4 regions of the Aeromonas jandaei genome follow, and region 1 is predicted to be linked to each of the others. Evidence: riboswitches for the same ligand, from Rfam matches in the RefSeq annotation. Region 1 holds a riboswitch; each other region holds the start of a gene.

Region 1 (7,317 bases):
CGGGGCGGTTGCTCACATTGTCCAGACCTCTGGCAAAGCACTGGCCATGGGCGATGTACTCCGCCACCCCCTCGGCCCACCAGGTGGTGCGATTGAGGGGATAGTGGCCAAAGCTGCCGTACTGGTTGAAGCGGCCGTCGAGATAGTGAACATACTCGTGGCGCAGGTTCCACACCTGGAAGGCGGGGCGTTTCCACTCGGCCTCATAGGCAAAGAAGCGGGCCTGATTGCCGGGGCGAGCCGGATCTCCCTCGATGTAAATGCCGCCATTGTCGGTGGAGACGCCAAAGAGGGCGCCGCCGTACCGACTCCAGTCGGCGGAGGAGTTGAAGATCACCAGCTCCAGTGCCTCGTTGTGATCATCCGCCACCGGTTGTTCGCCGGTTTCCATCAGCTGGTGGAAATGCTGCTCTTCCTCACCCAGCTCGCGGCAGATCCCTTCGGCCTGAGCCTGGGTAAGATCCTGGGCGCGCAGGCGCAGGGTCGGTGAACAGGTGTGCTCGAAGGGCAGGATATCCTCCATGCGGATTGGGGTGCAGAGCCCGGCAAACTCGCCGCTGACACAGGCTTCGCTGGTGCGATCCGTGTAGGTGAGGTAGTAGCTGGAGAGGGTGAGGGAGACCTCTTCCAGCAGGGCTGCGGGCTGATTACCTCCCGGAACCAGCCCGTGCTGGCGCATGATGGCGATGACATCGCGGTCGAGCTGCTGGCGATAGCTGTTTGCCTCGTCCGGTCTGGTGTAGCGCATCATCTGATAGAGACGGCTGTGGGCATCGAGGATGTTGTTGAAGATAAACAGATCCCGTGAACCGTCACGCTGTTTCCAGAGTGCCAGCTCACTCATGCCGAGCATACGCAGGCTCTGGCGGATGGCTGTCTCCTGCGCCAGCATGGTGGCGGTGAAGTCCGCCTGCTGGCCATAGGATGCGCTCTGATCGACCAGATTGAGCAGTTCGAACAGCCCGTCAGCCCAGGGCTTGTGGCCATTGATCTGTGCCGCATGTTGCACTGCATAGCCGAGCGCCTGATTGAGCTGGGCCAGCATGGGGGCAGCGCTTTGCCGGAAGGCTTCCTGTCCCAGCTGTCCTTGGGCGGCCACGCTCCACGCTTCCAGCACGGTTCCGGCCTGATCCTGCGGTTCTGCGCCCAGCAGCAAGGGGTGGTTGAGCAGGTCAATCATGACGCCAGACAGTGCGCGGGCAACCTGATCGCTCTCCTGCTTGATGCCGCCGTGATAGTTGTGGGCGCGCACATAGTAGAGCAGCTTGTCCATCGCCGGATGGGTCGGCTGATTGGCCGCCAGCAGGGCACGCATGCCGCGCACCACCGCCATCAGCTTGGCATCGTCGTGACCATAGTCCGGCTGCCACGCTGGGCTGTTCTGCCCGCTCACATCGGCCACCAGCTTGGCTGCGTCGGCATCGAGCAGATCCGTATCGGGTTGCTCGGGCTCCGAGCAGGGGCGGCCGTTGGCGCGGCGGCACTCCAGTTGTTCCTCCTTGCTATCAAGGATGATGGGGCGGTTGAGTACCCGGCTCTCCTGCCACTCGTCGGTTTCCGGCAGCGGCTGCCACTCGGCCCCGGCGATCGAGTATTGGTAACCACTGTCCTTGAGGGTTACGGCGACGTTGCTGCCAGCCGGGATCACCTGACGGCAGATGCGATAGCGGATGGTATTGGTTCCCTCCTTGCGCTCCTGCGGTTCGTCGCACTCCTGCTGTGGCGTGAGCTGATCGAGCTGCCACTGATAACGGCGCCAGACGTGGATCTCGCTCACCTGAGCGGCTGCCTGAGAGCCGCGGTTCGGTTGCAGGCGGAAGAAGATCTGCTCCAGCCGGCCATCCCGTTCGCTGGGGCTCTCTTCCAGTACATGCAGCTGTTGCCAATCCTGTGGCTGGTAGTGCCACTCCGGCTCGGCGCAGCGCCCCTGTGCGTTGAGTTCACAGCGGTCCAGTTCGCGCTCGCTCTGTCCCAGGATCACCGCAGAGGGGAGTGGCAGGCGATCCTGGCGGGTGGCGGTCGGCGTGCCGGCCAGCTGCTCCCAGCGGCCCTGTTTCATGCCATAGCCGAAGTCATAGCTGCTGGCGGGGATCAGCTTGCCGGCCGGAACCCGATCTTCACAGCGGACGAAGCGGATCTGCCAGCCGGACTCTACCCTGAGCTGGGGCTCGCCACACTGCTGCTCGGCGAGGGCCGCGAGGTCGCTCCCCTGCCAGTCAAAGCGGCGATAGACCCTGAGCTGCTGATAGGGAGCGCTGGTGCTGCGAGCCTTGAGCTCGTAGGTGATCTCGGTGATGCGCGCGGCGAGTTGCCGGCTCGACTCCCCGGTCAGCTGGTACTGTTGCCAGTCGCTGGGGGAGTAGTTGGCCTGTGTTGAGGAGGCAAAAAGTAGAGGTGCTGCCAATAGCAGCCACCCGGAACCTGAACGATTCATTTTTATCCCTTGTTATTGTCTGCGTTGTAACCGACAGGCAATCTATAGGGATTCAAAAGAATATCAATGGTGATTTAAAAAATATAAAAATCAATAAGATGTGCTTTATTTTTCGGGCGGGTGGTATGATGGCGCTTCAGCAGTAGTAAAGGCTCACATGAGACATTTTCATGTATGGAGTGAAATCACGAAAATGGGAGCAACATCACATCCGGTTCTTGAGGCCAAGTCTGTTGACTTAATGAACCTCCGCTCTCTCATCCCGGTGTTGGCCGGTTCTAGAGAGCGGCAGACCCGTTGTTAGCCGCAAATCCAGCGACATACCTCTAATGCCGCGAAGGGCCCTCAGAGATAGCTGACAGTCACAATGGTCATGCTGCCACTATCAGCAACTTTATAGCTGATGGTGTTGCTGAGGAGATGGGTTTGACCACTTTGCCACAGTTTATTCAAAGCCATGCTTTGCTGGTTGGAGCCTGAATAGCAGGTCACGCTGCTGTCAGAAAAATTGCATGGGGTCTCATAGATCGTTCCGCTGAAAGTGATAGTGCCATCGTATGCAGAGGCTGCCATTGGCATCAGCGATGTGCCAACGAGCAACGCAGAACAGATTGACAATGCGGATTTACGAGCTAAGCGGGAGAGGGTGTGTTGAGCTTTCATTTCAATGTCCTTTTCGTCACTGGGTGGTACGAAAAGGGCAACGCAATATGAAGAAGATGCACATAAACAACTACATCAATCTTCTCAGATGGCGGCTCCGCTGTCTTAGGCATGGTAACCCTTAGACCGGTGGCTTTGCGTCCCGACCTTTCGATCGGTTTGCCCTTTACTCTATGTGTAGATGATAACACCCCACTTTGTGAAATCAATCATCCTAAAAAAAGTCTGGGATATCAGTCACACATCGGTTGTATTGAGTGCTATGACCATAGTAAATGACTCCCATTCATCTAAAAAATAGATTCTTCGGTTCATTTTTCGTAACAGGTATTAATATGTTTTATTTTATAAAAGTAACTTGCCATACCCTGAATATCTAAAATGATAGATTACCTGATTACCTGATTACCTGATTACCTGATTACCTGATTACCTGATTACCTGATTACCTGATTACCTGATTACCTGATTACCTGATTACCTGATTACCTGATTACCTGATTACCTGATTACCTGATTACCTGATTACCTGATTACCTGATTACCTGATTACCTGATTACCTGATTACCTGATTACCTGATTACCTGATTACCTGATTACCTGATTACCTGATTACCTGATTACCTGATTACCTGATTACCTGATTACCTGATTACCTGATTACCTCTTTGGTGGTGGTTCGCAAGGTTGGTGATAACTATTACCAAATAACTTGAAGTTATTTTTGTTTTGCTTTTGTTGTGTGCTTGTTAACCTCTTTAAATTCATGGCCTGACAATATTGAGATAGATGTCTCTTATATGAACTTTATTTATTTCATGAGATCTCATTATGTTGTGTGGTCGTGATAACTATTTGTTTTCATTGTGTTTATAAAAAAATTTATACAAATCAAAATGTATTTGATGTGCATCAAACGAGTCGTTAATTTGCTCGTCAAGCAAAAGCGGAATGCGGCTTTCTACACAGAAAACAAGGATGCATGTAGCTGTGCGGTTCAGGGGTAGCGGGAACTAGCCCTGATGCGGTGTGCTGCTTTTGCTTATTTAAATAAACCTGAAAAGGCACAGTTTATTATTGGCATGACCTCTCATCGGCTTAATGAGGGGCGAGCACCAACAGTTGCTGTGCAGTATATCGCCGCATCACTAAATATCGTGACTCCAGCATGATGTGAGTGATGCAGTACAACACACGTTAATGTAGGTATAAACGAATGAAAGCTAATAAGATTCTGGTTGCTATGGGTGTTGGTTCCATGCTGCTGTGCGGCTCCGCTTTTGCTGCTGGCGGCGCTGGTTCAGGTAAAGTCACCTTTAACGGTGAAATCATCAACGCCCCTTGCTCTGTAGCCCCTGAGTCTGTTGACCAGGTAGTTGAAATGGGTCAGATCAGCACTAAAGAGCTGGCCAATGGTGGTGAGTCCAGCTCCAAGCCGTTCAGCATCAAGCTGCTGAACTGTGAAATCTCCGACAAGGATGATGCCGTCAAGGTGACCTTCAGTGGTGCCAAAGACCCGGTAGATTCCACCCTGCTGGTGATCGGTGGTGGTGACGCCGCTGGTGCCGGTATCAAGATGACCGCTCCGGGCGGTGCTCCGATTGTTCTGGGTGCCCCGACTGCCGCCTTCGGCCTGGTCAACGGTGATAACGAGCTGCCCTTCAGCGCCGTGCTGAAAGGTTATGCAAGCCAAGACACCAACCCGCTGAAAGCAGGCGCTTTCACTGCAGTGACCAACTTTACTCTCTCCTACGAGTAATAGAGTGCCTTAACGTGTGACAAGGGTTGTGGTGGTGTGAGCCACCACAACCTCACACATTCTGTCTCCTCACATCGAACCTTGATCATGAAAACTTCAATGATGACGGCCATGGTGCTGCAGCTGGTGATGATGGCGGGATCAGTCCACGCCAATGAACGCACGGATGGATTGGCCGAATCGGGCTGTACGCTTGAGGTGCTGCGCAGCATTCCGCTGCAGGCTCAGCAACCTGGCACGCTGAAAATCAGCGGCTGTCAGGTGGAAGGGGCGACAGAGGCATTACTGCCTTTTATTTCCATGTCCGTGCGCGGTGCCATGAGCGATGAGCTGGGCATTCTCAACAACGGCCAATATCACAAGGTATCCGGCGAGCGTTTTATTGTTTCGGATATCGTCAACAGTGATCTGGAATTCAATTTGGGGCTAACCAGCAGTCAACTGTTTTTTCCGGACAGTACGACGTTGTTGGAACTCAATTATATGTAAGCAAGCCAATTGCTTAGTGTAGATACCTCATTACGTGAGACCGTTATGCAATTCCTAGAGTGAAAATATGAGCGTTTCAACATCAGACTCTGTGAGAAAAAAACATTATTCAAAAATGGCTTTTATGCTATGCGTGCCAGGCCTGATGGCGGTGGCAAATCACGCATGGGCAGAAACGGAGTTTAATATTGATGCGCTCGATCTGGATGAGCGAACCAAGATCGACCTCTCCCAGTTTGCCGACGAAGGCTATATCCTGCCCGGCGACTATTACCTCGAGATCGAGGTCAACAAGAACAAGCTGCCCCTGCAGAAGATCCCTTTCTACGAGACCGATACAGGTAAGGGAAAGGGCGGGGTTGCCTGCCTGCCGCAAGAGGTGATCCCCAAGCTGGCGCTGACCGACGAGGCTGTCGCCAAGATCGATTCCTGGCACGATGGCCAGTGTGCCAACCTGCTGGCACTGGACGGCGTGGTGATCTCCAACGACATCGGTAACGGTTTGCTGCGCATCGCCGTGCCCCAGGCGTGGATGAAGTACAGCGATCCCAACTGGATTCCGCCCGAGCAATGGGATGAAGGGATCACGGGGATGATGCTGGATTACAACATCAATGCCCAGGTCAACGAAGGGGATGGTTACTCCAATCGCAATATCAGCAGCTACGGTACTCTGGGGTTCAACTACGGAGCCTGGCGTCTGCGGGGTGACTATCAGGCCAGCTCTTACTGGGGCGACAATGAGCGGACGTCGACCGAGCTAAACCGCATCTATGCCTATCGTCCGCTGCCGAACATGGCCGCCAAGCTGACGGTAGGTGAGCAGCAGCTCAACTCTCAGCTGATCGATGGCTTCCGCTATACCGGCGTCAACCTAGCCAATGACGAGCGCATGCTGCCGCCTAGCCTGCAGGGTTATGCGCCGGAAGTGAGCGGTATTGCCAAGACTAACGCCAAGGTGACCATCTCCCAGTCCGGCCGGGTCATCTATGAGACCAACGTACCGGCTGGTCCGTTTCGCATCCAGGGGCTGGATAGCTCGGTGCGCGGCCGCCTCGACGTGCGGGTAGAGGAGCAGGATGGCAGCGTCAACTCGTTCCAGGTAGACACCGCGACCGTTCCCTACCTGACTCGCCCCGGCTACGTCCGATACAACCTGGCGGTCGGCGCCCCTTCAGAACAGAGTGATTCGGTTCATGATGTGCACGGTTCGGCCTTTGTGACCGGTGATTTCTCCTGGGGGGTGGCGAACTCCTGGTCGCTGTACGGTGGCAGCCTAATCGCCGGTGAATACAATTCCATGGGATTGGGTATCGGTCGCGACCTCTATGCGTTTGGTGCCATCTCGGCTGACCTGACCCAATCCATCTCCAAGCTGCCTGGCCTGTCGACCAAGATTGGCCAGTCGGTGCGGGTGAACTACGCCAAGCAGTTCGATGAATACAACAGCTCGATCACCTTTGCAGGTTATCGCTTCTCCCAACATGACTTCATGACAATGTCGCAGTTCCTCAATAACAAGGAGCGGTTGGAGAAAAACGAGACCACCTCGAGTGATGACTACAACAACTGGGGTGACAAGGAGCTCTATACCATCACCGCCAACAAGACCTTCTGGGCAGATGATGCAGCCAAGGCGCTGACTGTCTATCTGGACTACACCCACAGAACCTACTGGCAACACGATGCCGAGGATCGCTACGGCCTCACTATCAACAAGAGCGTGAATATTGGCAGCTTCAAGGATGTCTCTGTCTATGTGTCAGCCTACAAGACCAAGACCGAGAACTACGAGGATGACAAGAGCGTAATGCTGACCCTGAGTATGCCGATCGGGGATAGAAAGAGCGCGGGATATAGCGTGCAGTCCTCCAATGGCAAGGTAACCCATATGGCAACCTATCAGGACTACAGTCGGCCCGATGATACCTATCAGCTGGGGGCAGGTGTGCAGAGCAACGGCCACGCCGT
Region 2 (7,317 bases), 1.1 Mb from region 1:
AAGCCACTGAAAGTAAATGAATTGTTAAATTAGACGTTCAGCAAGAGAGATAGAGGCTACCGCTGTATCGAGCCACCATAACATCAACGGGATAACGAGGGGTTAGTCATGTTCAAGCTCGGTGATATCACCGTGAGCCGCAAATTGATCTTGCTGCTCACGGTTGCGTTTGTCGGTTTCGTGTCACTGCTGCTCATCTCCGCCAACGCACTCCAGCGCAATCTGATGAGTGAACGGGAAGCGCGACTCAATGCCGTGCTGGGACAGGCCATGAGCCAGATCCAGTTTCTGGCCAGCACCCTGCCGGCAGAGCAGGCGCAGCAGGAAGCGCGCAAGCTGCTGACCAACATGCGCTTTGATGGCAACAACTATTTGTTCGTCATCGACGAGAGCCGCAAGATGCTGGTACATCCCATCCGGCCCGAACTGGTCGGCCAGACCATGGGAGAGGGTTCGGGTGCCACCGCAGGGCAGTTCTGGTTCCAGATGGTCGACATCGCCCGTGGCGGCAAGCAGGGAACCCTGCAATACATCTGGACCGGCCCGTCTGGGGAAACCGCTGACAAGCTCTCCATGGTCTCTGGCTATCAACCCTGGGGCTGGATCCTCGGCACCGGTATGCTGCTGCAGGACATCCACCAGACCATCTGGGCCCAATACATGAAGATGGGCAGCGCCACCGCCATCGTCATTGTGCTGATGGGGCTGCTGGGCTGGCGCATCACCCACTCCATCGTCTCCCCGCTCAACCAGATCAACCACGCCATGCAGCGGGTCGCCAGGGGCGATCTGGTGGTCACTATTCCGGTGCAGGGCAAGGATGAGCTGGGCATGGTGGCAAGCTGCACCAACCAGAGTCTCGATGCCATCCGCCACGCGCTGCTGGAGGCAAGTCAGGGGGCCCGCAACGTGGCCGATGCCGCCCTGCGCATCGCCGCCTCCGCCGAGCAGACCAATCAGGCGGTCACCAATCAGCGGGATCAGCTGGCCCAGCTCGCTACCGCCATGAACGAGATGAGTACCACCATCTCTGACGTAGCGGGCCATGCCGAGAACACGGCGCGCGATACCCAGGAGGCGACCGGCGAGGCTGGCCTCGGCAACCGGGATGTGCACGCCAGCGTGAACGGCATCAAGGCGCTCGCCAGCGAAGTGGAACAGGCGACCCAACAGGTCAATCAGCTCAAAGAGGGGGTCATGCAGATCGGCGAGGTGACGGCGGTCATCAGTGCCATCTCTGATCAGACCAACCTGCTGGCCCTCAACGCCGCCATCGAGGCAGCCCGAGCCGGCGAGCAGGGCCGTGGCTTTGCCGTGGTGGCCGACGAGGTGCGCCAACTGGCCAGCCGCACTCGCCAGTCCACCGAAGAGATCCAGAGCACCATTGCCCAGCTGCAACAACGGGCCGTCAGTGCAGCCAATGCTATGGATGCCAGCCGCAAGCTGGCGGAGAGCAGCGTCGATCAATCCCAGCAAGCGGGCCAGGATCTCACCCTGATCGTCAACCACATCCAGCATGTGAGCGACATGGCGACCCAGATCGCCACCGCCGCCGAGCAGCAGAGCATGGTGGCCGAGGATATGAACCGCAACGTCAGCGGCATCAACGACTCGGCGCTGGAGATGTCCCAGTCCGCCTCGCAACTGGCGCAGGAGAGCGAACTGCTGGCCGGTCTATCCCGCAGCCTGGATGAGCGGCTTGCTGTGTTCAAACTGGGCAAGGAGTCCTCCACTGCGCCAATGATGGCTCCCGTATCTCCCCCCTCCGGAGAGCAGCGCGCCCGTCATTGATGGCGTCAACCCGTGTCGCCTTGTCACCCGACCTGCCAGCCCAGCTGGCAGGTTTTTTTACGCCGACAACACGCAATCAGCATGCACCTTATCGGCATATTCAACGGTATTCGACGCCATTCACAAATTAGAGAACAATTTAAAAACAGTCAGTTAGAATGATCCATGTGCCGTTGAACGGTGCATTTAAACATTTAACTTCAAATAATTAATCAATGCGGTGCACAATGGTGATGGCCGAACATTTGGCCCATCACTAACCATCTAGTCATTTGGCAAACTGACCGAAAGGTCGGGACGCAAAGCCTCCGGTCTACAGACGTTTTGTCCAGGATAGCGGGGTTGCCACACGCAAGTGTGCATCGGGGATCTCCCCGGCCAACTGACTGCCCACATCTATCGAACAGAGGAATGTATGGCAGCAAAAATCCAACTCAATCACATCGCGGCGATGCTGGCCCTGCTGGCCCTGCTGGCCAGCGGCAGCGCCCTGGCCCACGGCTACATCAGCCAGCCCGAGAGCCGCAACTACCTGTGCAAAACCGGTGGCAACAGCCAGTGTGGCGGCGTGCAGTGGGAGCCCCAGAGCGTGGAGGGCCCATCAGGCTTCCCGCAAACCGGCCCGCAGGATGGTCAAATCGCCTCGGCGGGCAGCCCGCGCTGGAGCGAGCTGAACATCCAGACCAGCGACCGCTGGGCCAAGCGTGAAGTACAGCCCGGCCCCTTCGCCATCAGCTGGACCTTCACTGCCAACCACGTCACCCGCAACTGGCGCTACTACCTCACCAAGCAGGACTGGAACCCCAACCAGCCGCTCACCCGCGCCTCGTTCGACCTGACCCCCTTCTGCGTCATCGACGGCAACATGGTGCAGCCGCCCAAGCAGGTGACCCACAACTGTGTCCTGCCGGATCGCACCGGTTATCAGGTGATCCTCGGCGTGTGGGAAGTGGGCGACACCAGCAACAGTTTCTACAACATCATCGATGCCAAGTTCAAAGATGGCAGCCAGCCGCCGCTGGAGTGGAGCCAGGCAGGCACCATCTACCCCTCCATCGACCTCGCAGTGGGTGACAAGGCGATGACCCGGGTATTCGATGCCAACGGCGAGCGCCCCGAGCTGCAGACCGTACTGACCATCACCACCGCCGAGCAGGGCCAGAAGAACAGCTGGGCCCACGCCCTCGCCAGCAAGATCAACGCCGAGCAGAGCCTGATCCGCGCCGGTCAGCAAGGAGCCGATGGCCAGTTCAATCCGATCTACGGTATGAACCCCGTCTATCTGAAGCGAAACAGCAAACTGGAGCGAGTCGAGATTGATCTGCAACAGCTGCAGCCGCCGGTAGTGGACAGCATCAGCGTCAGCGGTCTGGCCAGCGACTATGTGCTGGACAACGGCAAGGCAACCCTCGATTTCACCGTCACCGCACAGGGCGATCTGGCCGTCACCAACACCCTCTATGACCACGGCGGCGTCGCCAAGGGTGAAAGCAGTGCCGACATCAAGGACAGCAGCCACACCTTTACCATGGCGCTGGAAGGGCTCAAGGCAGGTCACCACCAGCTGGTGATCAAGGCCACCCCGAAAGCGGGCGGCGAGACCATTCAGCAGACCATGGATCTGATGTTCAAGGAGCAGAGCAGCGGCGAATACGACTTCGTCTTCCCGAACTCGCTCAAATCCTATGCCGCCGGCACCAAGGTGCAGCAGCCGAAAAATGGCAAGGTCTATCAGTGCAAGCCCTTCCCCTACAGCGGCTACTGCCAGCAGTGGACCACCACAGCCACCCAGTACGAGCCGGGCATCGGCTCCCACTGGCAGATGGCCTGGGATGAAGTGCACTAACCCACGCTTGGCCACATAAAAAAAGGGCGTCCTCTCTAGCAGGGGACGCCCGGAAAAATCAAACCTTGCGGTTTGCATACCAACGGAACCAAGACCTCACTCTTCACTTACTTCACACACTCAACACACTCTTCAAAACAGGGTTTGTCCATTAACCCTGCCATTTTCCTCCTTCGACGATCACATCATTCGGATCGGTATCAGGGCTCAGCTTGTCACGCACATACTGGTCATAGAGTTTCAGCAGGTACTTCTCCTCACCCAGCTTGGCGAGACGGTCATTGACCCAGTCACGCAGCTCGATATTGCCCTTCTTCACCGCCGGGGCGATGGGATCTTCCGAGCCCAGTTTTTCGGGCAATACCCGATAGCCCGGATTCTCCTTGGCCCAGCTGAACAGCACCAGGTTGTCCTGGGCGTAGGCATCGCCACGGCCCTGCGCCAGCGCCTGCAAAGATTCGGTGTTCTTCTCGAACTTGAGTACCTTCCACTCCGGGTGGTTGCGGGTCAGCCAGATGTCGGCCGTGGTGCCGGTGGTCACGATCAGGGTCTTGCTGGCCAGATCATCGAGCTTCTTGGCCGGACTCCCTTCCGGCACCAGCACCTGTACCGCCACTCGCAGGTTCGGGTTGGTGAAATCCACCACCTCGCGCCGCTCCGGCGTCACCGTCATATTGGCGAGGATCAGATCCACCTTGTCGCTCTGCAGGAAGGGGATGCGGCTGGCTGGCTCCACCGCCACGAACTCGATCTTGTTCTCGTCCCCCAGCAGATCCTTGGCGAAGCGGCGGCCGAGATCGGTGTCAAAACCGACGTAGTTCCCCTTCTCGTCCACGTAGCCAAACGGCGGCTTGTCGGTGAATACGCCGACGATGAGCTTGTCCCGCGCCTTGATCTTGTCGAGGGAACCGTCCGCCGCATGGGCAGCGCCGCTGGCGATACCCAGTCCCAATAAGGCACTAAGCAGAACCGAGGTGATTTTTTTCATGCTGACTCCTTTCGTTTGATGACATTTGTATAAGAAAACTTGGCGAGGAACTGGCGCGCACGCTGGCTCCTCGGATTGTCGAAAAATTGGTGGGGGGCGGCCTGCTCCAGAATGTGGCCGCCATCCATGAAGACGATGCGATCCGCCACCGCCCGGGCGAAGGCCAGCTCGTGGGTGACGATGAGCAGGGTCATGCCGCTGCCGGCGAGATCGCGGATCACCTCCAGCACCTCCTGCACCATCTCGGGGTCGAGGGCGGCGGTTACCTCGTCAAACAGCATCACCTGCGGGTTCATGCACAGCGCCCGCACGATGGCGATGCGCTGCTGCTGGCCGCCGGAGAGCTGGCGCGGATAGTCATGGCGCCGCTCCCACAGGCCGATGCGGGTCAGCAGCTGCTCGGCTTGCAGCAGCGCTTCTGCCCGCTCCCGCTTTTGCACCTGCAGGGGGCCAAGCAGCACGTTTTCCAGCACCGTCAGGTTGGGGAAGAGGTGATAGCTCTGGAACACCATGCCGATCCGCTGGCGCACCCGCTGCCAGTCGGTGGCACCATCCAGCAACACACCATCGAAGCGGATCTCGCCCCCCTGAATGGGTTCGAGCCCGTTGAGAGTGCGCAACAAGGTGCTCTTGCCGCAGCCGCTCGGCCCCAGGATGACGATCACCTCCCCGGCGCGCACGCTGAGGCTGATCCGATCCAGCACCAGATTCGGGCCGAACTGTTTACTGACAGAACCGAGTTCAAGCAGAGGTGTCATACCGCATTACCCCATTGTTGCTCCAGCCGGCGCGAGGCGAGCGAGAGCGGATAGCAGACCAGAAAAAAGAACAGAAACAGCAGACCGTAAATAAGCAGTGAGCCATAGGTGCGCTCGATGATCTGCTGGCCCACCTTGATCACCTCCACCACCCCGATCAGCACCGCCAGCGAACTGGTCTTGATGATGCGGGTGTAGATGTTGATGGTCGGTGGCGTCAGCCGCTGCAACGCCTGCGGCAGCAACACGTGGCGATAGAGCTGCCAGGTCGAGAGCCCGAGCGCCAACCCGGCCTCCTGCTGACCACGGGCGAGGGAGTTGAGGCCACCGCGCACCACCTCTCCCACCTCGCTGGCGCCCCAGAGGGCGAGTACCAGCACGGCGCACCAGAAGGCCGGAATATCGAGGCCGAAAAAGATCGGCAACCCGAAGAAAAAGAGATAGAGCCACACCAGCACCGGCACCACCCGAAACAGCTCGAGATAAAGCCGCAGCAGCCCCCGAACCAACCGACCGCCCTGTTGTGCCAACACGCCGTAAGCAACACCGCCGAGGGTGGCAAACAGGATGGCCAGCAGCGAGATGGCGAGGGTCTGACCCGCGCCCACCACCAGCAGTGGCAGCGCCTGCGTCAACTGCTCAGAGATCGAACTGGCCATATTGAGCCCTCCTTTCCTGCGCCTCGGTGGCGAATGACTGCGGCAGCTGGAAGATAAGTGCCCACATCGGGATCCTCGCCTGCATTAGCGATTCAGTGACCGAACTGACCATGTTGCAGCCTCCTTTCAACGACTCGCAGAGCGAGGGAGAGCGGCAAAAAGATCAGCACGCACATCAAGGTCAGCACCGCCAGCATCTCGTAGGTCTTGTAGTAGAGGGCGATGTAATTCTTGGTGGTGTAGAGCAGCTCTGGCACCGCCACCGCCGAAGCCACCGTCGTCTCCTTGAGCAGGAAGATGAAGTTGGCAAACAGCGCGGGCAGGCTGGCGAGCCAGGCCTGGGGCAACTGCACGTGGCGCAGCAGTTGCCAGCGAGAAAGCCCGATAGCCCTGCCAGCCTCCAGCTGACTGGCGGGCACCGCCTGAATGCCTGCACGCAGCGCCTCGGTCAGATAACCACCGCCGAGGAAGGTCATGGCAATCACCGCAGTGGTAAAGCCCGACAGCGACAAGCCGAGCGCAGGCAGCCCGAAATAGAGGAAGAAGAGCTGGATCAGCAGTGGCGTGTTGCGGGCCAGCTCGACATATCCGCGGATCAGCGCGCTGAGCGGCCGCTTGTGCAGGCTCAACAAGGCGACGTTGAGCAGGGCGACCGCCAGCGAAGTGAGGATCACTATGGTTCCCAGCTGCAAGGTGACCCAGACCGCCTTGCCGAAGGCGGGCAGCGTCGTGAGGATGAAGGGCAGATCCAAATTCATGCAGGGATCCTCCCGTCACGCTGCAGACGCTGGGGCAGCACAGTGATCGCATCAGGGTACTTGATGCCGGCACCGGTATTGAGCACGACAACCTGCTCCTGCTCCCGGATCCAGCCCGCCTCGCGCAGTTGACGAGCGGCAGCAAACGCGGCGGCCCCTTCCGGGCAGACAAAGCTCCCTTCGCGAGAAGCAAGCAAGCGGATCTCGCTCTGGATCGCCTTGTCATCCACCGCGATGGCGCAACCCTCGGTGCGATAGAGGGCGTCCAGCACCAGAAAATCCCCCAGCGCCTTGGGCACATTGATACCGAATGCCAGCGTCCTGGAGTCGGGCCAGAAGCTCGACTCGGTGGCTCTCTGTTGCCACGCCTCTACGATGGGCGCGCAACCGCTCGCCTGCACGGCCACCAGCCGGGGCAGCTCACCCTTGACCCAGCCCAGCTCCTGCAGCTCGCGCAACCCCTTGTAGATACCGATAAGGCCGACCCCGCCACCGGTGGGATAGATGATCACATCCG
Region 3 (7,317 bases), 600 kb from region 1:
GGCATAGAAGGTCTGATCGTGCAGGCCGGACTTGAGGATGCTGGGGCGCTGGCCACACACCTCCTCGCTGCTGTAGCCGGTGATCTGCTCGAACGCCGGGTTGACCGAGATGATGCGGCTGTCGTCATCACACACCAGGATCGCCTCGGAGAGGTTGTCATAGACCCGGTGGGAGAGCTTGAGCTGCTCGGCGTGGCGCTTGAGGGGATCGATATTCTCCAGCAGCACCATCAGATAATCCGGCTGCTGTAGCGCATCGCGAATAAGGGTTACCGTCACCCGCCCCCACAGCACTTCCCCGCCCTTACAGAAGTAGCGCTTCTCCTGAGTGAAGCTGCTGCGCTCGCCACGATAGAGCTGCTCGTAGTATTCGGCGCTGCGCATCCAGTCTTCGGGATGGTTGATGTCGGAGATGGTGCGATGGAGCAGCTCGTCGAGCGGGTATCCCAGCATCTTTTCGATGGCCGGGTTGGCCCACAGGATTCGCCCGGCAAGATCCAGCTTGCCGATCCCGACCGGCGCATGGGAGAGCATGCTCTGCAGCATATGGGGCGAATCGGGCAGCGGCTGCTGCGCGCGCTGCAGCAGGAGGGCCAGCTCGCGGCCAGCCAGCGGCCCCAGCAGCTTGAGCAACCCCATCACCTTGCCCATGTTGGCCTGCGGCTGGCGATAGAGCAGGCTGCAGATACCGATGGGCTCGCCATCGGCATTCTTGAGCACAATGCCGGCATAGGCCTGTGGCTGCCACTCCTGCGCAAGGGGCACATAGGGGAAGAGCTGGAGCAGACGGTCGCTGAACCAGGCTTCTCCCTCATGCCAGGTGATGGCATCGGGCGAGCCGGTTAGCGGCAGTTGCAGGGATTCGGGTTCAAGACAGGAGGGATAAGCGGCCTGCGCCCTGAACTGGGCAGCGTTTGGTTCCCATGTTGCGATCAGGACGACATCAGCCATCACAACCGCGGCGATTTCACTCACAAAGGTATCGAAATATCCCTGACCACTCGAATGAGCCAGACTGGAGATGATTTGATAGACGGAATCGAGTGCTCGCCTCATGGCAAGGGGCTTTCTCTCCTTGAAGATGTAGAACACGACTCTACTTAAGAGGCGCGGGCAGTGCAAACATGCATTCAGCAAGATATTAAAAAGGCATGAAAAAAGGACCAAAAGGTCCCTTTTTATGGCAAAAATCACGCCTTGATCCCACTATGCCGCAAAAGCGTATCTGCTTGAAGCTCACCGCTACGGCGGGGATAAAGGTTATGCCGCAATCCCGCTATGGCGCAGCAGCGCATCGACCTTTGGCTCCCGGCCACGGAAAGCACGGAACAGCTCCATCGGCTCCTTCGAGCCCCCTTTCTCCAGAATGTTCTGCAGGAAGGATTGGCCGGTCGCCGGGTTGAAGATCCCCTCCTCCTCGAAACGGGAGAAGGCATCGGCAGAGAGCACTTCCGCCCACTTGTAGCTGTAGTAGCCCGCCGCATAACCGCCGGCAAAGATGTGGGAGAAGCTGTGTTGGAAGCGATTGAACGCAGGCGGCGTCATCACCGCCACCTGGCTGCGCACCTCTCCCAGCAGCGCCGGGATCTGATCCGGTTTGGCCGGGTCAAACTCCTGATGGAGGCGGAAGTCGAACAGAGCGAACTCCAGCTGACGCAGCATCTGCATGGCGGCCTGGAAGTTGCGGGCAGTCAGCATCTTCTCCAGCAGATCGGCAGGCAGCGGCTCGCCGGTCTCGTAATGGCCGGAGATAAAGGCCAGCGCCTCCGACTCCCAGCACCAGTTCTCGAGGAACTGGCTAGGCAGCTCCACCGCATCCCAGGCCACGCCGTTGATACCGGCCACGCCAGCCACGTCGATCCGGGTCAGCATATGGTGAATGCCGTGACCGAATTCGTGGAACAGAGTGACCACTTCGTCATGGGTAAAGAGCGCAGGCTTGCCATCCACCGGGCCGTTGAAGTTGCAGGTCAGGTAGGCGACCGGCTTTTGCAGCGACCCATCCTGACGGTAGCGACGACCCAGGCAGACATCCATCCAGGCACCGCCCCGCTTGTGCTCGCGAGCATAGAGGTCGAGATAGAAGCTGCCGCGCAGCTCATCCTCGCTATCGAAGATGTCGTAGAAGCGCACATCCGGATGCCAGGTGTCGATGCCGAGGCGCTCGCGCACCTTCATGCCGAACACCCGCTTGACCACTTCGAACAACCCTTTCACCACCTTGTTGGCGGGGAAGTAGGGGCGCAGTTGCTCGTCGGAGATGGAGAATTTGTGCTGCTTGAGCTTCTCGGCGTAGTAGGCAATATCCCAAGCCGCCAGCTCGCTCTGGCCATGTTGTTCGGCGGCGAAGGCGCGGATCTCTTCCAGCTCGGCTTTGCCTTGCGGCAGGGATTTGGCCGCCAGATCGGTGAGGAAATCCACCACCTGACTGGTCTTGTCGGCCATCTTGGTCGCCAGCGACAGCTCGGCATAGTTGGCAAAGCCCAGCAACCTGGCGAGCTCGCTGCGCAGGGTGAGCAGCTCGGTCATGATGGCGGAGTTGTCCCACTTGCCAGCATTGGGCCCCTGATCGGAGGCGCGCGTGGTGAAGGCCTCATACATCTCGGCGCGCAGTTCGCGGTTGTCGGCATACATCATCACCGGCAGGTAGGAGGGAATATCCAGCGTGAACAGCCAGCCCTCTTTACCCTTGAACTCGGCCATCTGACGAGCCGCCGCCAGCACGCTCTCCGGCAGACCGGCCAGCTCGGCTTCATCGGCCACCAGCTTGTGCCAGCCTTGGGTCGCATCCAGCACGTTGTTGCTGAAGCGGGAAGCCAGCTCGGAGAGGCGGGCCTGAATTTCGCCGTAGCGCTGCTGCGCCTCGGCGGGCAGACCGATACCGGAGAGACGGAAATCGCGCAGGGTGTTCTGGATCTCCTTGCGCTGGGCGCCGCCAAGCCGCGGGAAATCATCGCTCTCGGAGAGCGCCAGATAGGCTTGATAGAGCCCTTCATGTTGACCGACATAGGTCTGGAATTCGGAGAGCAGCGGCAGACAGGCATCGTGGGCCGCGCGCAGTGGTTCGCTGTTGAGCACGGAGTTGAGGTGGCTGACCGGTGACCAGATCCGCGCCAGACGGTCGTTGACCTCTTCCAGCGGGGCGATCAGGCTGTCCCAGGTGTGGGGCTCGGTGTGCGCCAGCACATCCTTGATCTTCTGTTTGCAATCGGCGATGGCCTGCGTCACGGCGGGCTGTACATGATCAGGCTGGATCTGGCTGAAAGGTGGCAGCGAATCCATTGACAGCAAAGGGTTATTCATCCCGGTTACCTCTTGTTTGGTCTTGAACAGACCGCTTTAGCAGCTCTTCATGGTTCTCTAACATGTGGCCAAGTCACGCAATAATCAAGCTTCAATCCGCCTGTCAGCACTGTTTTCCCCTCTTTGTGAGCTCAAACACCTCTCTGCCAGATACTGGATGGCAACAGCATGAATAATCGGTACTTTTTTGCTCTTTTTGCGGCTTTTTCAACTCTCGAAGCGCAAGGCGGCAGACCAAATCCAATCGACAAATGAGTAGGTCACAGCGGCCTATCACCGGCTCTTTCCATGCTTGGAAAATAACTAACCAACAAGTTAATAACCAAAACAAATCATACACATACATTGATTAATTTGTTTTTAAGTGCATATCATAAGCAGCCTGTTACTCAGGTCACTTGATTCTCTGTGCCGCACGGAGAACGGGTGAAAAAGGCAAAGTGACCCGAAAGGGCACGACGCAAAGCCACCGGTCTAAGGGAGATTTCCTATGACAGCGGGGCTGCCCCCGGGAGCGTTCGGCCATAGCTGGACGCTCCGTTTGTACTGTATGGAGATATCAAGATGAACAAATTGAAGTTATCCCTGCTGGGCTGTCTGCTCGGCATGGGCGCCCCCATGGCGCAGGCCGCCTCGGCCGGCCAGGCCATGGTCAATCCCCAGTCCGGTGTCGTGGTGGGTTACTGGCACAACTGGTGCGGTGGCTCTGGCTATCAGGGCGGTACCGCCCCCTGCGTCAAGCTCGACCAGGTCAATCCGCAATACAACGTGGTCGATGTCTCCTTCATGAAGGTGTACGGCAGCGATCCCATCCCCACCTTCAAGCTCGACCCGGCCACCGGCATGAGCGAGAGCCAGTTTATCGAGCAGATTGCCCTGCTGAACAGCCAGGGCCGCTCCGTGCTGCTGGCGCTGGGCGGTGCCGATGCCCATATCGAGCTGCGTACCGGTCAGGAGCAGGCCTTCGCCGACGAGATCATCCGTCTGGTGGAGACCTATGGCTTCGACGGTCTGGACATCGATCTGGAGCAGTCCGCCATCACTGCCGCCAACAACCAGACCGTGATCCCGGCAGCCCTGCGGCTGGTCAAGGATCACTACCGCGCACAGGGGAAAAACTTCCTCATCACCATGGCGCCCGAGTTCCCCTACCTGACCGCCAGCGGTCTCTATACCCCCTATCTGCGGGCGCTGGAAGGCTACTACGACTGGATCAATCCCCAGTTCTACAACCAGGGTGGCGACGGCATCTGGATCGACGGGGTAGGCTGGATCGCCCAGAACAACGATGCCCTGAAAGAAGAGTTCATCTACTACATGGCGGACTCGCTGATCAACGGCAGCCGCGGCTACTACAAGATCCCCCACGACAAGCTGGTATTCGGCATTCCGACCAATATCGATGCGGCCGCCACCGGTTACGTCAAGAATCCGCAGGATCTGTTCGATGCTTTCAACAAGCTGAAGAGCCAGGGTCAGCCCCTGCGCGGCGTGATGACCTGGTCCATCAACTGGGACATGGGTCGTAACGCGGCCGGTCAGGCCTACAACGAAGCCTTCATCAAGAGCTACGGCCCCTTCATCCACGATCAGAACATCACCCCGCCGGACGAGAACGGCAAGCCGGTGTTCAGCGGCCTGAGCGATGCCCGCGTCAAGCACGGCACCCGCTTTGACCCGCTGGCCGGCGTCAGCGCCAATGACAAGGAAGATGGCGATCTGACCGGCCAGATCCAGGTAGAAGGGAGCGTCGATACCCAGCGCATCGGTCTCTATCCCCTCACCTACAAGGTGAGCGACAGCGACAACCAGACTACCGAGCAGGTTCGCACCGTCGAGGTCTACAGCATGAAGCCGGTCTTTACCGGTATTGCGGACACCACTATCGAGCTCGGCACGCCGTTCAACGTCATGACCGGCGTCAGCGCCCACGATGAGGAAGATGGCGATCTGACCGCCAACATTCAGGTCAGCGGCAACGTCGACAGCAGCAAGGTCGGCCGCTACACCCTCACCTATCTGGTGAGCGATAGCGCAGGCCAGCGTGTCACCCAGCAGCGCAACGTGACCGTCAGGGAGCAGGGCGCCATCTGTCAGAACAGCTGGGATGCCAAAAAGACCTACGTCGGCGGCGACATCGTCAGCCATAACGGCAAGAGCTGGCGCGCCGAGTGGTGCACCCAGAACGACGAGCCGGGTACGACCGGTGAGTGGGGCGTCTGGCGTCTGCAGGGAGACAGCGACTGCGATGGTGGCGAGAAGCCGCCGGTGATCGGCAGCAGCGACTTCACTGTCAGCGCCATGGGTTCCGACTACACCATAGTCAACGGTCAGGTCTCCATCCGCTTCAATGTCACCACCGCCAACCCGGTACAGATCTCTGCCACGCTGGAGCAGAACGGTCGCAGCTATGGCAACACCACCAGCCTGGTGAACGGCACCAGCGCACTGGTTTTGCAGGGCAGCAATGTGACCGATGGCAGCTACGAAGTGGTGATCAACGGTCTGGCAGATAGCCAGCAACCGGTGGTACAGCGCTTCCCGGTTGCGCTGACCGAGCAGAGCAGCGGCGGTGGCGAGGGTGACTACCCGGCCTACGCCCCCAACACCAGCTATCAGGCCGGTGATCGGGTCAGCAATGCCGGTGGCAACTACGAGTGCAAACCCTGGCCCTACAGCGGCTGGTGTGGCGGCTCGACCAGCCACTATGCGCCGGGTACCGGCAGTGCCTGGAGCGATGCCTGGATTAAAATCTGATTTTACAGATGATATAAGCGGGGGGAGGCGTGCCTCTCCCCTGCATAAAATAACAAGATAATCTGTTCATCATACGCAGATGATACTTATAAAAATAAAAGCTACTGATTTATATCAGATGGCTTAGCGTTGTTAACCCCATCAGGACATATTACGCCAAGGATATATCGGATGAATAAAATAAAATTATTGGGTTTGTTAACCTGTTTGCCTCATATTGGTATTGCACAGCCACTTCTGGCCCCCATACCAAATGAAGCACCACATATCTGGGATAAAGAAAACCAATACACTGTTGCCAATAACCAACCCTCCTCCACTGGTGACATTCTTTTAAACGTCTACGACGTTGAAAAAGATCCGGTCTTCATTAAAAGCTATTCGCCGCAAACTCGCACTGGTCACGGCCAAATTGAACATCGTGGAGATGGTATTTTTTTATATACCCCTGACAGCAGCGGTTATGTTGGCAGCGACAGTTTCACCGTAGAAATTTCGGATGGTATCAACAGCGTCACCAGCACGGTGACGCTGGATGTGGTATCCGGCAATAGCATGACAGTACCAACCCAGTTCAATCTGGTCGACCGGCTACCTCTCGGCAAAGCCATGCGTACTGCCGTTGCCAGTACCGATGTTGATGGCGATGGCATAAAGGATCTGGTGGTCAGCAGAGCCGATCGCACTGGCGAGCTCAAGTGGTACCGCTTTGACAACAATGAACAGACCTGGCAAGAAGCCGGCTTGCTGCTCAATACCGGCAACATCAACCATACTGCCGTGCGTTTCCATGACATCAACCAGGATGGTATTGACGATCTGCTGACCCTCAATTTTGACAATAACAAGCAGGGCGTACATGTCTATTATGGTGCTCGCAACTCAGGTACCAACCATCTGGAATATCTGGAAAAGCCGATCAGAGTCGTTGATTTATCCGGCAATCCTTTCATCCCTGAAAATATAAGCGCTGGCCACCCCAATTTTTCTCTGGTCGATTATGACCAGAATGGCAGCATCGACTTCATTATCAACAACAATCAGGTCTATACAGATCAGCTTGTTTATTTGAACTCGGCGGCACGTGGGCAGCTCCCGATCCTCTCCGGGGAAAACAAGGCAGTCCTATACAATAGTAGTGGCTATCACTCATCCACCTATTATTTTGACAGTCAGGATATTGCAACAGGCAGAATTACAGGCTGCAACTGGTGCAAGATCGATTACAGCAAGGATGGTTATAAATCCGCGATTCCA
Region 4 (7,317 bases), 170 kb from region 1:
GTATCAGGCCGGCAAGGGGCGAAAGCCAAACCCGCTTGCTCCTTTGCATGTGCCGCCCGAATTACGTCAACCTGAGAGGTAAGTTGTGAACTGGCGTGTATTGACCCAATCCTATACCGCGATCCCGATGATGCTGCTGGCCATTCTGGCCATGATGATATTGCCGCTGCCGGGCTGGCTGCTGGATGCCCTCTTTACCTTCAACATTGTGTTGGCGGTACTGGTGCTGCTGGTCTCCGTATCGGCGCGTCGCCCTCTCGACTTCTCCGTCTTCCCCACGGTGTTGCTGGTGGCAACCCTGATGCGGCTGTCGCTCAACGTGGCCTCGACCCGCGTGGTGCTGCTGCATGGCCATGAGGGCCATGAAGCGGCGGGCAAGGTGATTCAGGCGTTTGGCGAGGTGGTGATCGGCGGCAACTATGTCGTCGGTCTGGTGGTCTTCGTGATCCTGATGATCATCAACTTTGTGGTGATCACCAAGGGTGGGGAGCGGATCTCCGAGGTGTCTGCCCGCTTTACCCTGGATGCGATGCCGGGCAAGCAGATGGCCATCGATGCCGACCTCAATGCCGGCACAATGGATCAGCATCAGGCGCGGGCGAGACGGGACGAGATTGCCCGTGAAGCTGACTTCTACGGGGCGATGGATGGTGCCTCCAAGTTTGTGCGCGGTGATGCGATTGCCGGCATGCTGGTGCTCATCATCAACCTGGTCGGCGGCCTTGCCATCGGTATTTTCCAGCATGCCCTGCCGGTTGCCGAAGCCTTCCAGCGCTATGCCCTGCTGACCATCGGTGACGGTCTGGTGGCCCAGATCCCCTCGCTGCTGATGTCTACTGCTGCCGCCATCATTGTGACCCGGGTCAGCGATGAAGGTGAGATGGCGGATCAGGTGGGTGACCAGATCCTGGCTTCTCCCCGCGTCATCTACACTGCCGCTGCCATCATGCTGGTACTGGGGCTGGTGCCGGGCATGCCGATGCTGGCCTTCCTCAGCTTTGCCGCCGTACTGGCCTGGACTGGCTGGAGCGTGAGCAAGCGGGCGGTCAATACCCCGGATCTGGATGCCGCGCAGGAGCTGGCTCGCCAGATTGCCCAGCCGGAACCACAAGGGCTGGAATGGCAGGATCTGCCGCCGGTCGATACCGTCGCCATCGAACTGGGTTATCGGTTGGTGCCGCTGGCGGAAGCTGACAAAGGCGCCGAGCTGCTGGCCCGGGTGCGCGGTATTCGCAAAACCCTATCGGAGCAGTACGGTTTTCTGCTGCCCGAGATCCGGGTTCGCGACAATTTGCAGCTGCAACCCGATCAGTACCGGATCAAGCTCTCCGGTGTGGCACTGGCGTCCGGCAATGTTGATTGCCAGCGTCTGATGGCCATCAGCAGCGGCGAGACCTATGGTTCGCTGGATGGGGAGCTGACCCAGGATCCTGCATATGGCATGAGCGCAGTCTGGATTTCACCGGAGAACAAGGCCAAGGCATTGAATCTTGGCTATTCGGTGGTGGATTCGGCAACGGTGATCGCGACCCACGCCAGCAAGCTGCTGCGTGAGCAGCTTGATGCCCTCTTCGGTCATGATGAGGTGGGCAAGCTGGGGCAACATCTTGCAGCTCAGTCGCCCCGTCTGGCGGAGGAGCTCAATCTGGCCCTGACCCAGATGCAGCAGTTGCGAGTTTTTCGGCAATTGCTAAAGGAACAGGTCAGCCTGACCGATATACGCACGGTGGCGACGACCTTGCTCGATGCCAGCGAGCTGACCAAGGATCCCGTGCTGCTTGCTTCCGATGTTCGTTGCGCCTTGAAGCGCCAGATTGTGAGACAGGCGATTGGCAGCCGTGATGTGCTTGCCACCTTCACGCTCGATGACCGTCTTGAGCAGACCTTGCTGGCGGCCATGAACCAGTCGCAGCAGCAGGGGAAAATCCAGCTGGACAGTTTTCCGGTTGATCCGCAACTGCTGGCACAGTTGCAGCAAAATATGCCGCTGGTTAAAGAGCAGCTGCAGCAGCAAGGATATGCCCCGGTACTGGTCGTGATGCCGCAACTTAGACCCTTGATCGCGCGTTATGCCCGATCTTTTGCAAAAGGTCTCAAAGTGCTCTCATATAATGAAATACCGGAAGAGTTGAGAGTGGAGGTTATTGGCACGCTAGGCTGAAACAGGGCTGCCATGTTAATAGGCAAATGGGAAGAATATATTCCGCCTATCTACTTGAATTGTAATTGTAAGCCGTTATGATGTGACTGTTTTTGACGCATTCGGTCGTCAAAGATAAATAACAAATATAACAATTCACATGTGTCACTCAGCAGTCACCACTAATTTGGTGCTGTCTTGTCCAAATACGGGCAGTCGCATGAAAAAGGCAAACTGAACTGAAAAGTCAGGACGCAAAGCCTCCGGTCTAAAAGCAGAAATGCTCATGATAGCGGGGTTGCCAAGGCCATTGTTACCGCCTTGATATAACACTGGTTTGATCTAGGTGCTCGTTAGAAGCGCCAGCGTACCTGTGCGTCTTTTATTTCGGCATTTCAGTTCTGTTGATTGTTTTATCCACAATCACGGGTTCGGGTTCATATGCTTTCGGATGTATCTATCAAAAAAAGCTCAAGACCGGCCAGTCTTGGGAAAGATCCCCATTTATTGTTAATCAGCTCATCTATGGCCGATGGGAACGATATTGAAGGAATATTGGCAGCACAGGGATATGCTGTTTCCCGCTGTGACTCTATTCGCAAGTCGAAATTAATTCTCGGCAGCCGTTCCGTTGATTTAATCCTGCTCGACATGGATCTCATGACCGAAGTAGGTCCTCAATTGGTGCATGATTTTAGCGGCATTGATTGCGTGATCCTGGTTAATGAGCGTCAGGCCTATCTTGCGGCAGAAGCGATGCGAGCCGGTGCCATTGACTACATCATCAAGCCCTTCGGGGGGCAGCAGATGCTGGATGTGGTGAAGGGGGCACTGCGTCTGCGGCAGGCCATTCCAGACCTGATCGCCGTCTCGACCATGAGCCTGCAAGTGTTGCAGCTTGCTCGCCGGGCAGCCAAAACGGCAGCCACCATTCTTATCGGGGGTGAGTCGGGAACGGGCAAGGAGCGTCTGGCGCGTTACATCCACGAGATGTCCAGCCGTGCTCACAAGCCGTTTGTCGCCATCAACTGCGCCGCCATTCCCGAGTCCATGCTCGAATCCATTCTGTTTGGCCACAACAAGGGGGCCTTCACCGGCGCGACGGGTTCGCAGCCCGGCAAGTTCGAGCAGGCGCAGGGCGGAACCCTGATGCTCGACGAAATCTCCGAGTTGCCCCTGTCACTGCAGGCAAAGTTGTTGCGGGTTTTGCAGGAGCGTGAGGTGGAGCGCCTCGGTAGCCATCAGACCATCGCGCTGGATGTGCGGATCATCGCCGCCAGCAACAAGGATCTGCGCACCCTGGTGGCAGCCGGCCAGTTCAGGGAAGACCTCTTCTATCGCCTCGATGTGTTGCCGATGAACTGGCCAGCACTGCGCGAGCGTCCCGACGACATATTGCCGCTGGCTGAATATTTCATCGAACGCTATGCGCCCCAGCAGGGGTATCGCCTGAGCGAGAGTGCCCGCAAGCAACTGCTGGCTTATCAGTGGCCGGGCAACGTCAGGGAGCTCGATAACGTCATTCAACGTTCATTAATCATGGCTCGCGGATTGCATATTCAAGCGGTCGATTTGATGCTGCCCAGCTATGTCGCGGAACCCGAACATGGATTGGCGGAAGTCCTTTCCGCCCCGGAAGGGTTGAGCGAGACACGTCGGCACGCAGAATTTCAATTTGTACTAGAGACCTTGCGCCGCTTCCGTGGCCATCGTACCCGCACGGCAGAAGCGCTCGGGATGACCACCCGGGCTCTGAGATACAAGCTGGCGGCGATGCGTGAGCAGGGCATTGATATCGAGCAGCAGCTTCAAAACTAAGGGATAACGGCGTGAAGATTGAAATGATGTCATCACAGGCAACGCTCCTGCAGCAGATGCAGGAGATGCAACGAGTTGCCACTCAGGCTCCTTCCATCGAATCCAATGATCTCTCGAATGTGTCATTCAGCGACGCCATGCGCGACGTTGTCGGCAGAGTCAACGAACAGCAGAACATGGCTTCAGCCATGATGACGGCTGTTGATGCCGGCCAGAGCGATGATCTGGTCGGGGCCATGGTGGCCAGTCAGAAAGCGGGTCTCAGCTTTTCAGCCCTGATGCAGGTGCGCAACAAGCTGATGACCGGTTTTGACGACATTATGCGCATGCCGCTCTGAGGTAAGTGATGACTGAACTGGTAACGTCCCCGCAAGGGGCTTCGGATTCCTTCAGAACACGCGTGCAGGAGGGCCTTCGCAACTGGCGCAGCCTCTCCCGTGACAATAAATCGATCCTGACCATTGCTCTGCTGGCTGCCATCGTTGCCGGCACAATCGTCGTCATTCTGTGGACGTCCAGCAAAAACTACGTCCCCCTGTACGGCAAGCAGGAGCTCTACGATACCGCCAACATCATGGAGATGCTGGAGAAGGAGCAGGTGCCGTTCCGGCTTGAGAAGAGTTCTGGCCAGATCCTGGTGCCGGAGAATCAGCTGGCTCATGTTCGTATGGCCTTGGCGGCCAGAGGGGTGAGAGCGGCCATGCCGGCGGGTCTAGAGGGGCTGGACAATGTCACCGGCCTCGGCACCAGCGAGTTTATGGAAGGTGCCCGCTATCGCCATGCACTGGAAGGCGAACTGGCGCGCACCATCATTTCGCTGGATGCGGTGCGCAGTGCCCGCGTCCATCTCGCCATTCCCAAGCGCACTCTCTTTGTCGGTCGTGACGAGGAGAAACCAAGTGCATCCGTGATGCTCGATCTGCAGCCCGGTCAGGCCATGGAGCCCGGCCAGGTCGAGGCCATTGCCAACCTGGTGGCAGGCAGTATCTCCGGCATGAAACCGGGGGCGGTCACCATTGTCGATCAGGCTGGCCAGCTGCTGAGTGCCGAACTCGGCGACAAGGCCGGTTTTGGCAAGCAGAGCGTGCAGCAGATGGAGTATGTGCGCAAGCTGGAGCAGTACATTCGTCAGCGTGCCAGCGACATGCTCTATCCCATGCTGGGCACCGGCAACTTCCGGGTGCAGATCGCCGCAGACGTCAACTTCAATGCGGTGGAGGAGACCCAGCAGCAGCTGGATCCACAAGGGGTGGTGACCAAGGAGTCGAGCAAATCGGACAAAACCATCGATGCGCTGGCACTGGGTATCCCCGGCGCTCTGTCCAATCGTCCTCCCGAAACGGCACCCAAAAGTGATCCGGCGACCCAGAATCAGACCGCGGCAGCCACCACGGAAAATCAGAAAAATGACTCCCGCACCGAGCGGCAGGAGGTCAGCAAGCAGTACGAAAACAGCCGCACCATAGTACACACCCGCTATCAGCAGGGACGGCTCGAGAAGATGAACGTCTCCGTACTGCTCAATCATCAGAGCGCCCCGAAAGGAGGCTGGAATGATGAGCAGCTGGCGCAGATCCGGCAGATGGTCGAGCGCTCGGTGGGCTTTGATGAGGCTCGTGGAGATCAGATCAGCCTGCAAGTGTTCGACTTCACCGGCGCTGCGCCGATTGCTCCGCCCGAATCGAGCTGGTGGGAGACCCCTTACTGGCAGGATTCGCTCCGTTATCTGGTGGGTGGCCTGCTTGGCCTGACGCTGGTCTTCTTCGGTATCCGCCCGTTGGTGAAGCATCTGGTTCGCACCCAGCAGGCGCCGGATGAAGATACGCTCTCTGACGAGCTGGATGATGAGCTGGAGCCGACCGTGGGTCTCTCCATGCGGCGGGATGATGATGTTGCCCTGACGGCGCCGCCGATGAGCAATGGTCTGATCCGTTCCGACAACGAGCGGGAGCCGCACTTCTCTTCTCTGGATCTGGAGGCATTGCCGGAGCCGGGTTCCGAGCTGGAAGTACAACTCAAGCATCTGCAGTTGCTGGTTGACAAAGATACCGCTCGGGTAGCGGAAGTGGTGAGAGCATGGGTAAGTGGCAATGAACAACGTTAACCTGAACCAGAAAGCCGTCGATATCGATATCGACAACCTGGAGAAAGCGGCCATCCTGCTGTTGAGCATGGGAACTGAGGCCGCTGCCAAGGTGATGCAAAAGCTCTCCCGCGATGAAGTGCAGCGCCTTATCTCCAAGATGGCGGGTCTCTCCGGCGTCAGTTCGATGGAGGCCCGATGAACCTTGCAGCAGTTCTTCAACCAGTATCGTGAACAGAGCGGGATTGGCAGCGCCTCCCGCGAATATCTGGAACAGACTCTCGACCTGGCCCTTGGTCAGCGTCTCTCCCGCAGCCTGCTCGACAGCCTCTACGGTGATGTGATGAGTCAGGATATCCAGCGGTTGCAGTGGGTACCTGCCGATGTGCTGGCCCGTTTCTTCCGCAATGAGCACCCGCAGATGCAGGCGGTGCTGCTGGCGTTCCTGCCACCCCAGACCGCTTCCGCGGTACTGGATGAGCTGCCCGGCTCGGTGCACGACGATCTGCTGGTGCGGGTCGCCAGTCTCAGCAGTGTCAGCGAGCATGTTCTGGGTGAACTCAGGCTGACGCTGGATCGTTGTCTTGCCTATGTCGCTGACCAGTCCGGAGCCAAGGTGAATGGCGTGCGGCAGGTTGCCGATATCCTCAACCGCTATCAGGGCGACAAGGAGCAGATGCTCTCGCTGCTGCGTGAACACGATGGTGACATGGCGCTGGAAATCGAAAAGAACATGTTCGACTTCATGACGTTGCGTCGCCAGAGCGACGAAACCCTGCAGCGTCTGGTGCAGGAGATCCCGAGCGAGCTGCTGGCACTGGCCCTCAAGAATACCGAGACCAGCTTCCGCAAGGTGGTGCTCGGCGCCATGCCGAAGCGGATGGCTCAGGCACTGGAAGATCAGATCCAGCATCAGGGCAGCGTCTCCCTGCGCAAGGTCGAGCAGGCCCGAGAGGAGATCATGCAACTGGTCCGCGAATTGGTGGAGCAGGGCGAGATCGAGTTCCAGCTGTTCGAAGAACCGACGGTCAGCTAACAGGGGGCATTGATGAGTCACTATGTGCGCAAGTTGATGCCAGGCCCGACCCGGCTCTACCGCTTTCCGGCCTTGGGACAGAGCGGGGAAGAGGCCCAGAGTCAGCAGGAGCAGTTCGAGTTTGGTTATCAGCAGGGGCTGGAGCAAGGTCACGACGAAGGGTATCAATCCGGATATCAGCAGGGACTGACCAGCGGTCTGGTGGAAGGGGAGGCCAAGGGGCTGCAGCAGGGACAAACC

What was found. Region 1 has a riboswitch for cyclic di-GMP ahead of WE862_RS01435 (type 1 fimbrial protein). Riboswitches for the same ligand answer to the same signal wherever they lie in the genome.
Region 2: it holds a riboswitch for cyclic di-GMP, as region 1 does, so the genes downstream of both, gbpA (N-acetylglucosamine-binding protein GbpA) here and WE862_RS01435 (type 1 fimbrial protein) in region 1, are expected to answer to the same signal.
Region 3: it holds a riboswitch for cyclic di-GMP, as region 1 does, so the genes downstream of both, WE862_RS04355 (immunoglobulin-like domain-containing protein) here and WE862_RS01435 (type 1 fimbrial protein) in region 1, are expected to answer to the same signal.
Region 4: it holds a riboswitch for cyclic di-GMP, as region 1 does, so the genes downstream of both, lafK (lateral flagellar response regulator transcription factor LafK) here and WE862_RS01435 (type 1 fimbrial protein) in region 1, are expected to answer to the same signal.

The regions. Positions count from the first base shown of each region.
Region 1 is NZ_CP149571.1:281,017-288,333, reverse strand. It holds partial or broken gene WE862_RS01440 (collagenase) at 1-2,434, opposite strand, end outside; gene WE862_RS01435 (type 1 fimbrial protein) at 2,780-3,097, opposite strand; cyclic di-GMP riboswitch class I at 3,185-3,271, opposite strand; gene WE862_RS01430 (fimbrial protein) at 4,315-4,857, shown strand; gene WE862_RS01425 (hypothetical protein) at 4,957-5,346, shown strand; gene WE862_RS01420 (fimbria/pilus outer membrane usher protein) at 5,414-7,317, shown strand, end outside.
Region 2 is NZ_CP149571.1:1,403,370-1,410,686, reverse strand. It holds gene WE862_RS06845 (methyl-accepting chemotaxis protein) at 109-1,791, shown strand; cyclic di-GMP riboswitch class I at 2,056-2,141, shown strand; gene gbpA (N-acetylglucosamine-binding protein GbpA) at 2,207-3,637, shown strand; gene WE862_RS06835 (transporter substrate-binding domain-containing protein) at 3,789-4,625, opposite strand; gene WE862_RS06830 (amino acid ABC transporter ATP-binding protein) at 4,622-5,383, opposite strand; gene WE862_RS06825 (amino acid ABC transporter permease) at 5,380-6,042, opposite strand; gene WE862_RS06820 (amino acid ABC transporter permease) at 6,135-6,800, opposite strand; partial or broken gene WE862_RS06815 (threonine synthase) at 6,797-7,317, opposite strand, start outside.
Region 3 is NZ_CP149571.1:879,409-886,725, reverse strand. It holds gene WE862_RS04365 (putative bifunctional diguanylate cyclase/phosphodiesterase) at 1-1,056, opposite strand, end outside; gene prlC (oligopeptidase A) at 1,261-3,303, opposite strand; cyclic di-GMP riboswitch class I at 3,728-3,813, shown strand; gene WE862_RS04355 (immunoglobulin-like domain-containing protein) at 3,868-6,060, shown strand; gene WE862_RS04350 (FG-GAP-like repeat-containing protein) at 6,232-7,317, shown strand, end outside.
Region 4 is NZ_CP149571.1:453,917-461,233, reverse strand. It holds gene flhB (flagellar biosynthesis protein FlhB) at 1-82, shown strand, start outside; gene lfhA (lateral flagellar biosynthesis protein LfhA) at 86-2,161, shown strand; cyclic di-GMP riboswitch class I at 2,359-2,446, shown strand; gene lafK (lateral flagellar response regulator transcription factor LafK) at 2,696-3,958, shown strand; gene lfiE (lateral flagellar hook-basal body complex protein LfiE) at 3,970-4,296, shown strand; gene fliFL (lateral flagellar M-ring protein FliFL) at 4,314-6,062, shown strand; partial or broken gene fliGL (lateral flagellar motor switch protein FliGL) at 6,049-7,077, shown strand; gene lfiH (lateral flagellar assembly protein FliH) at 7,090-7,317, shown strand, end outside.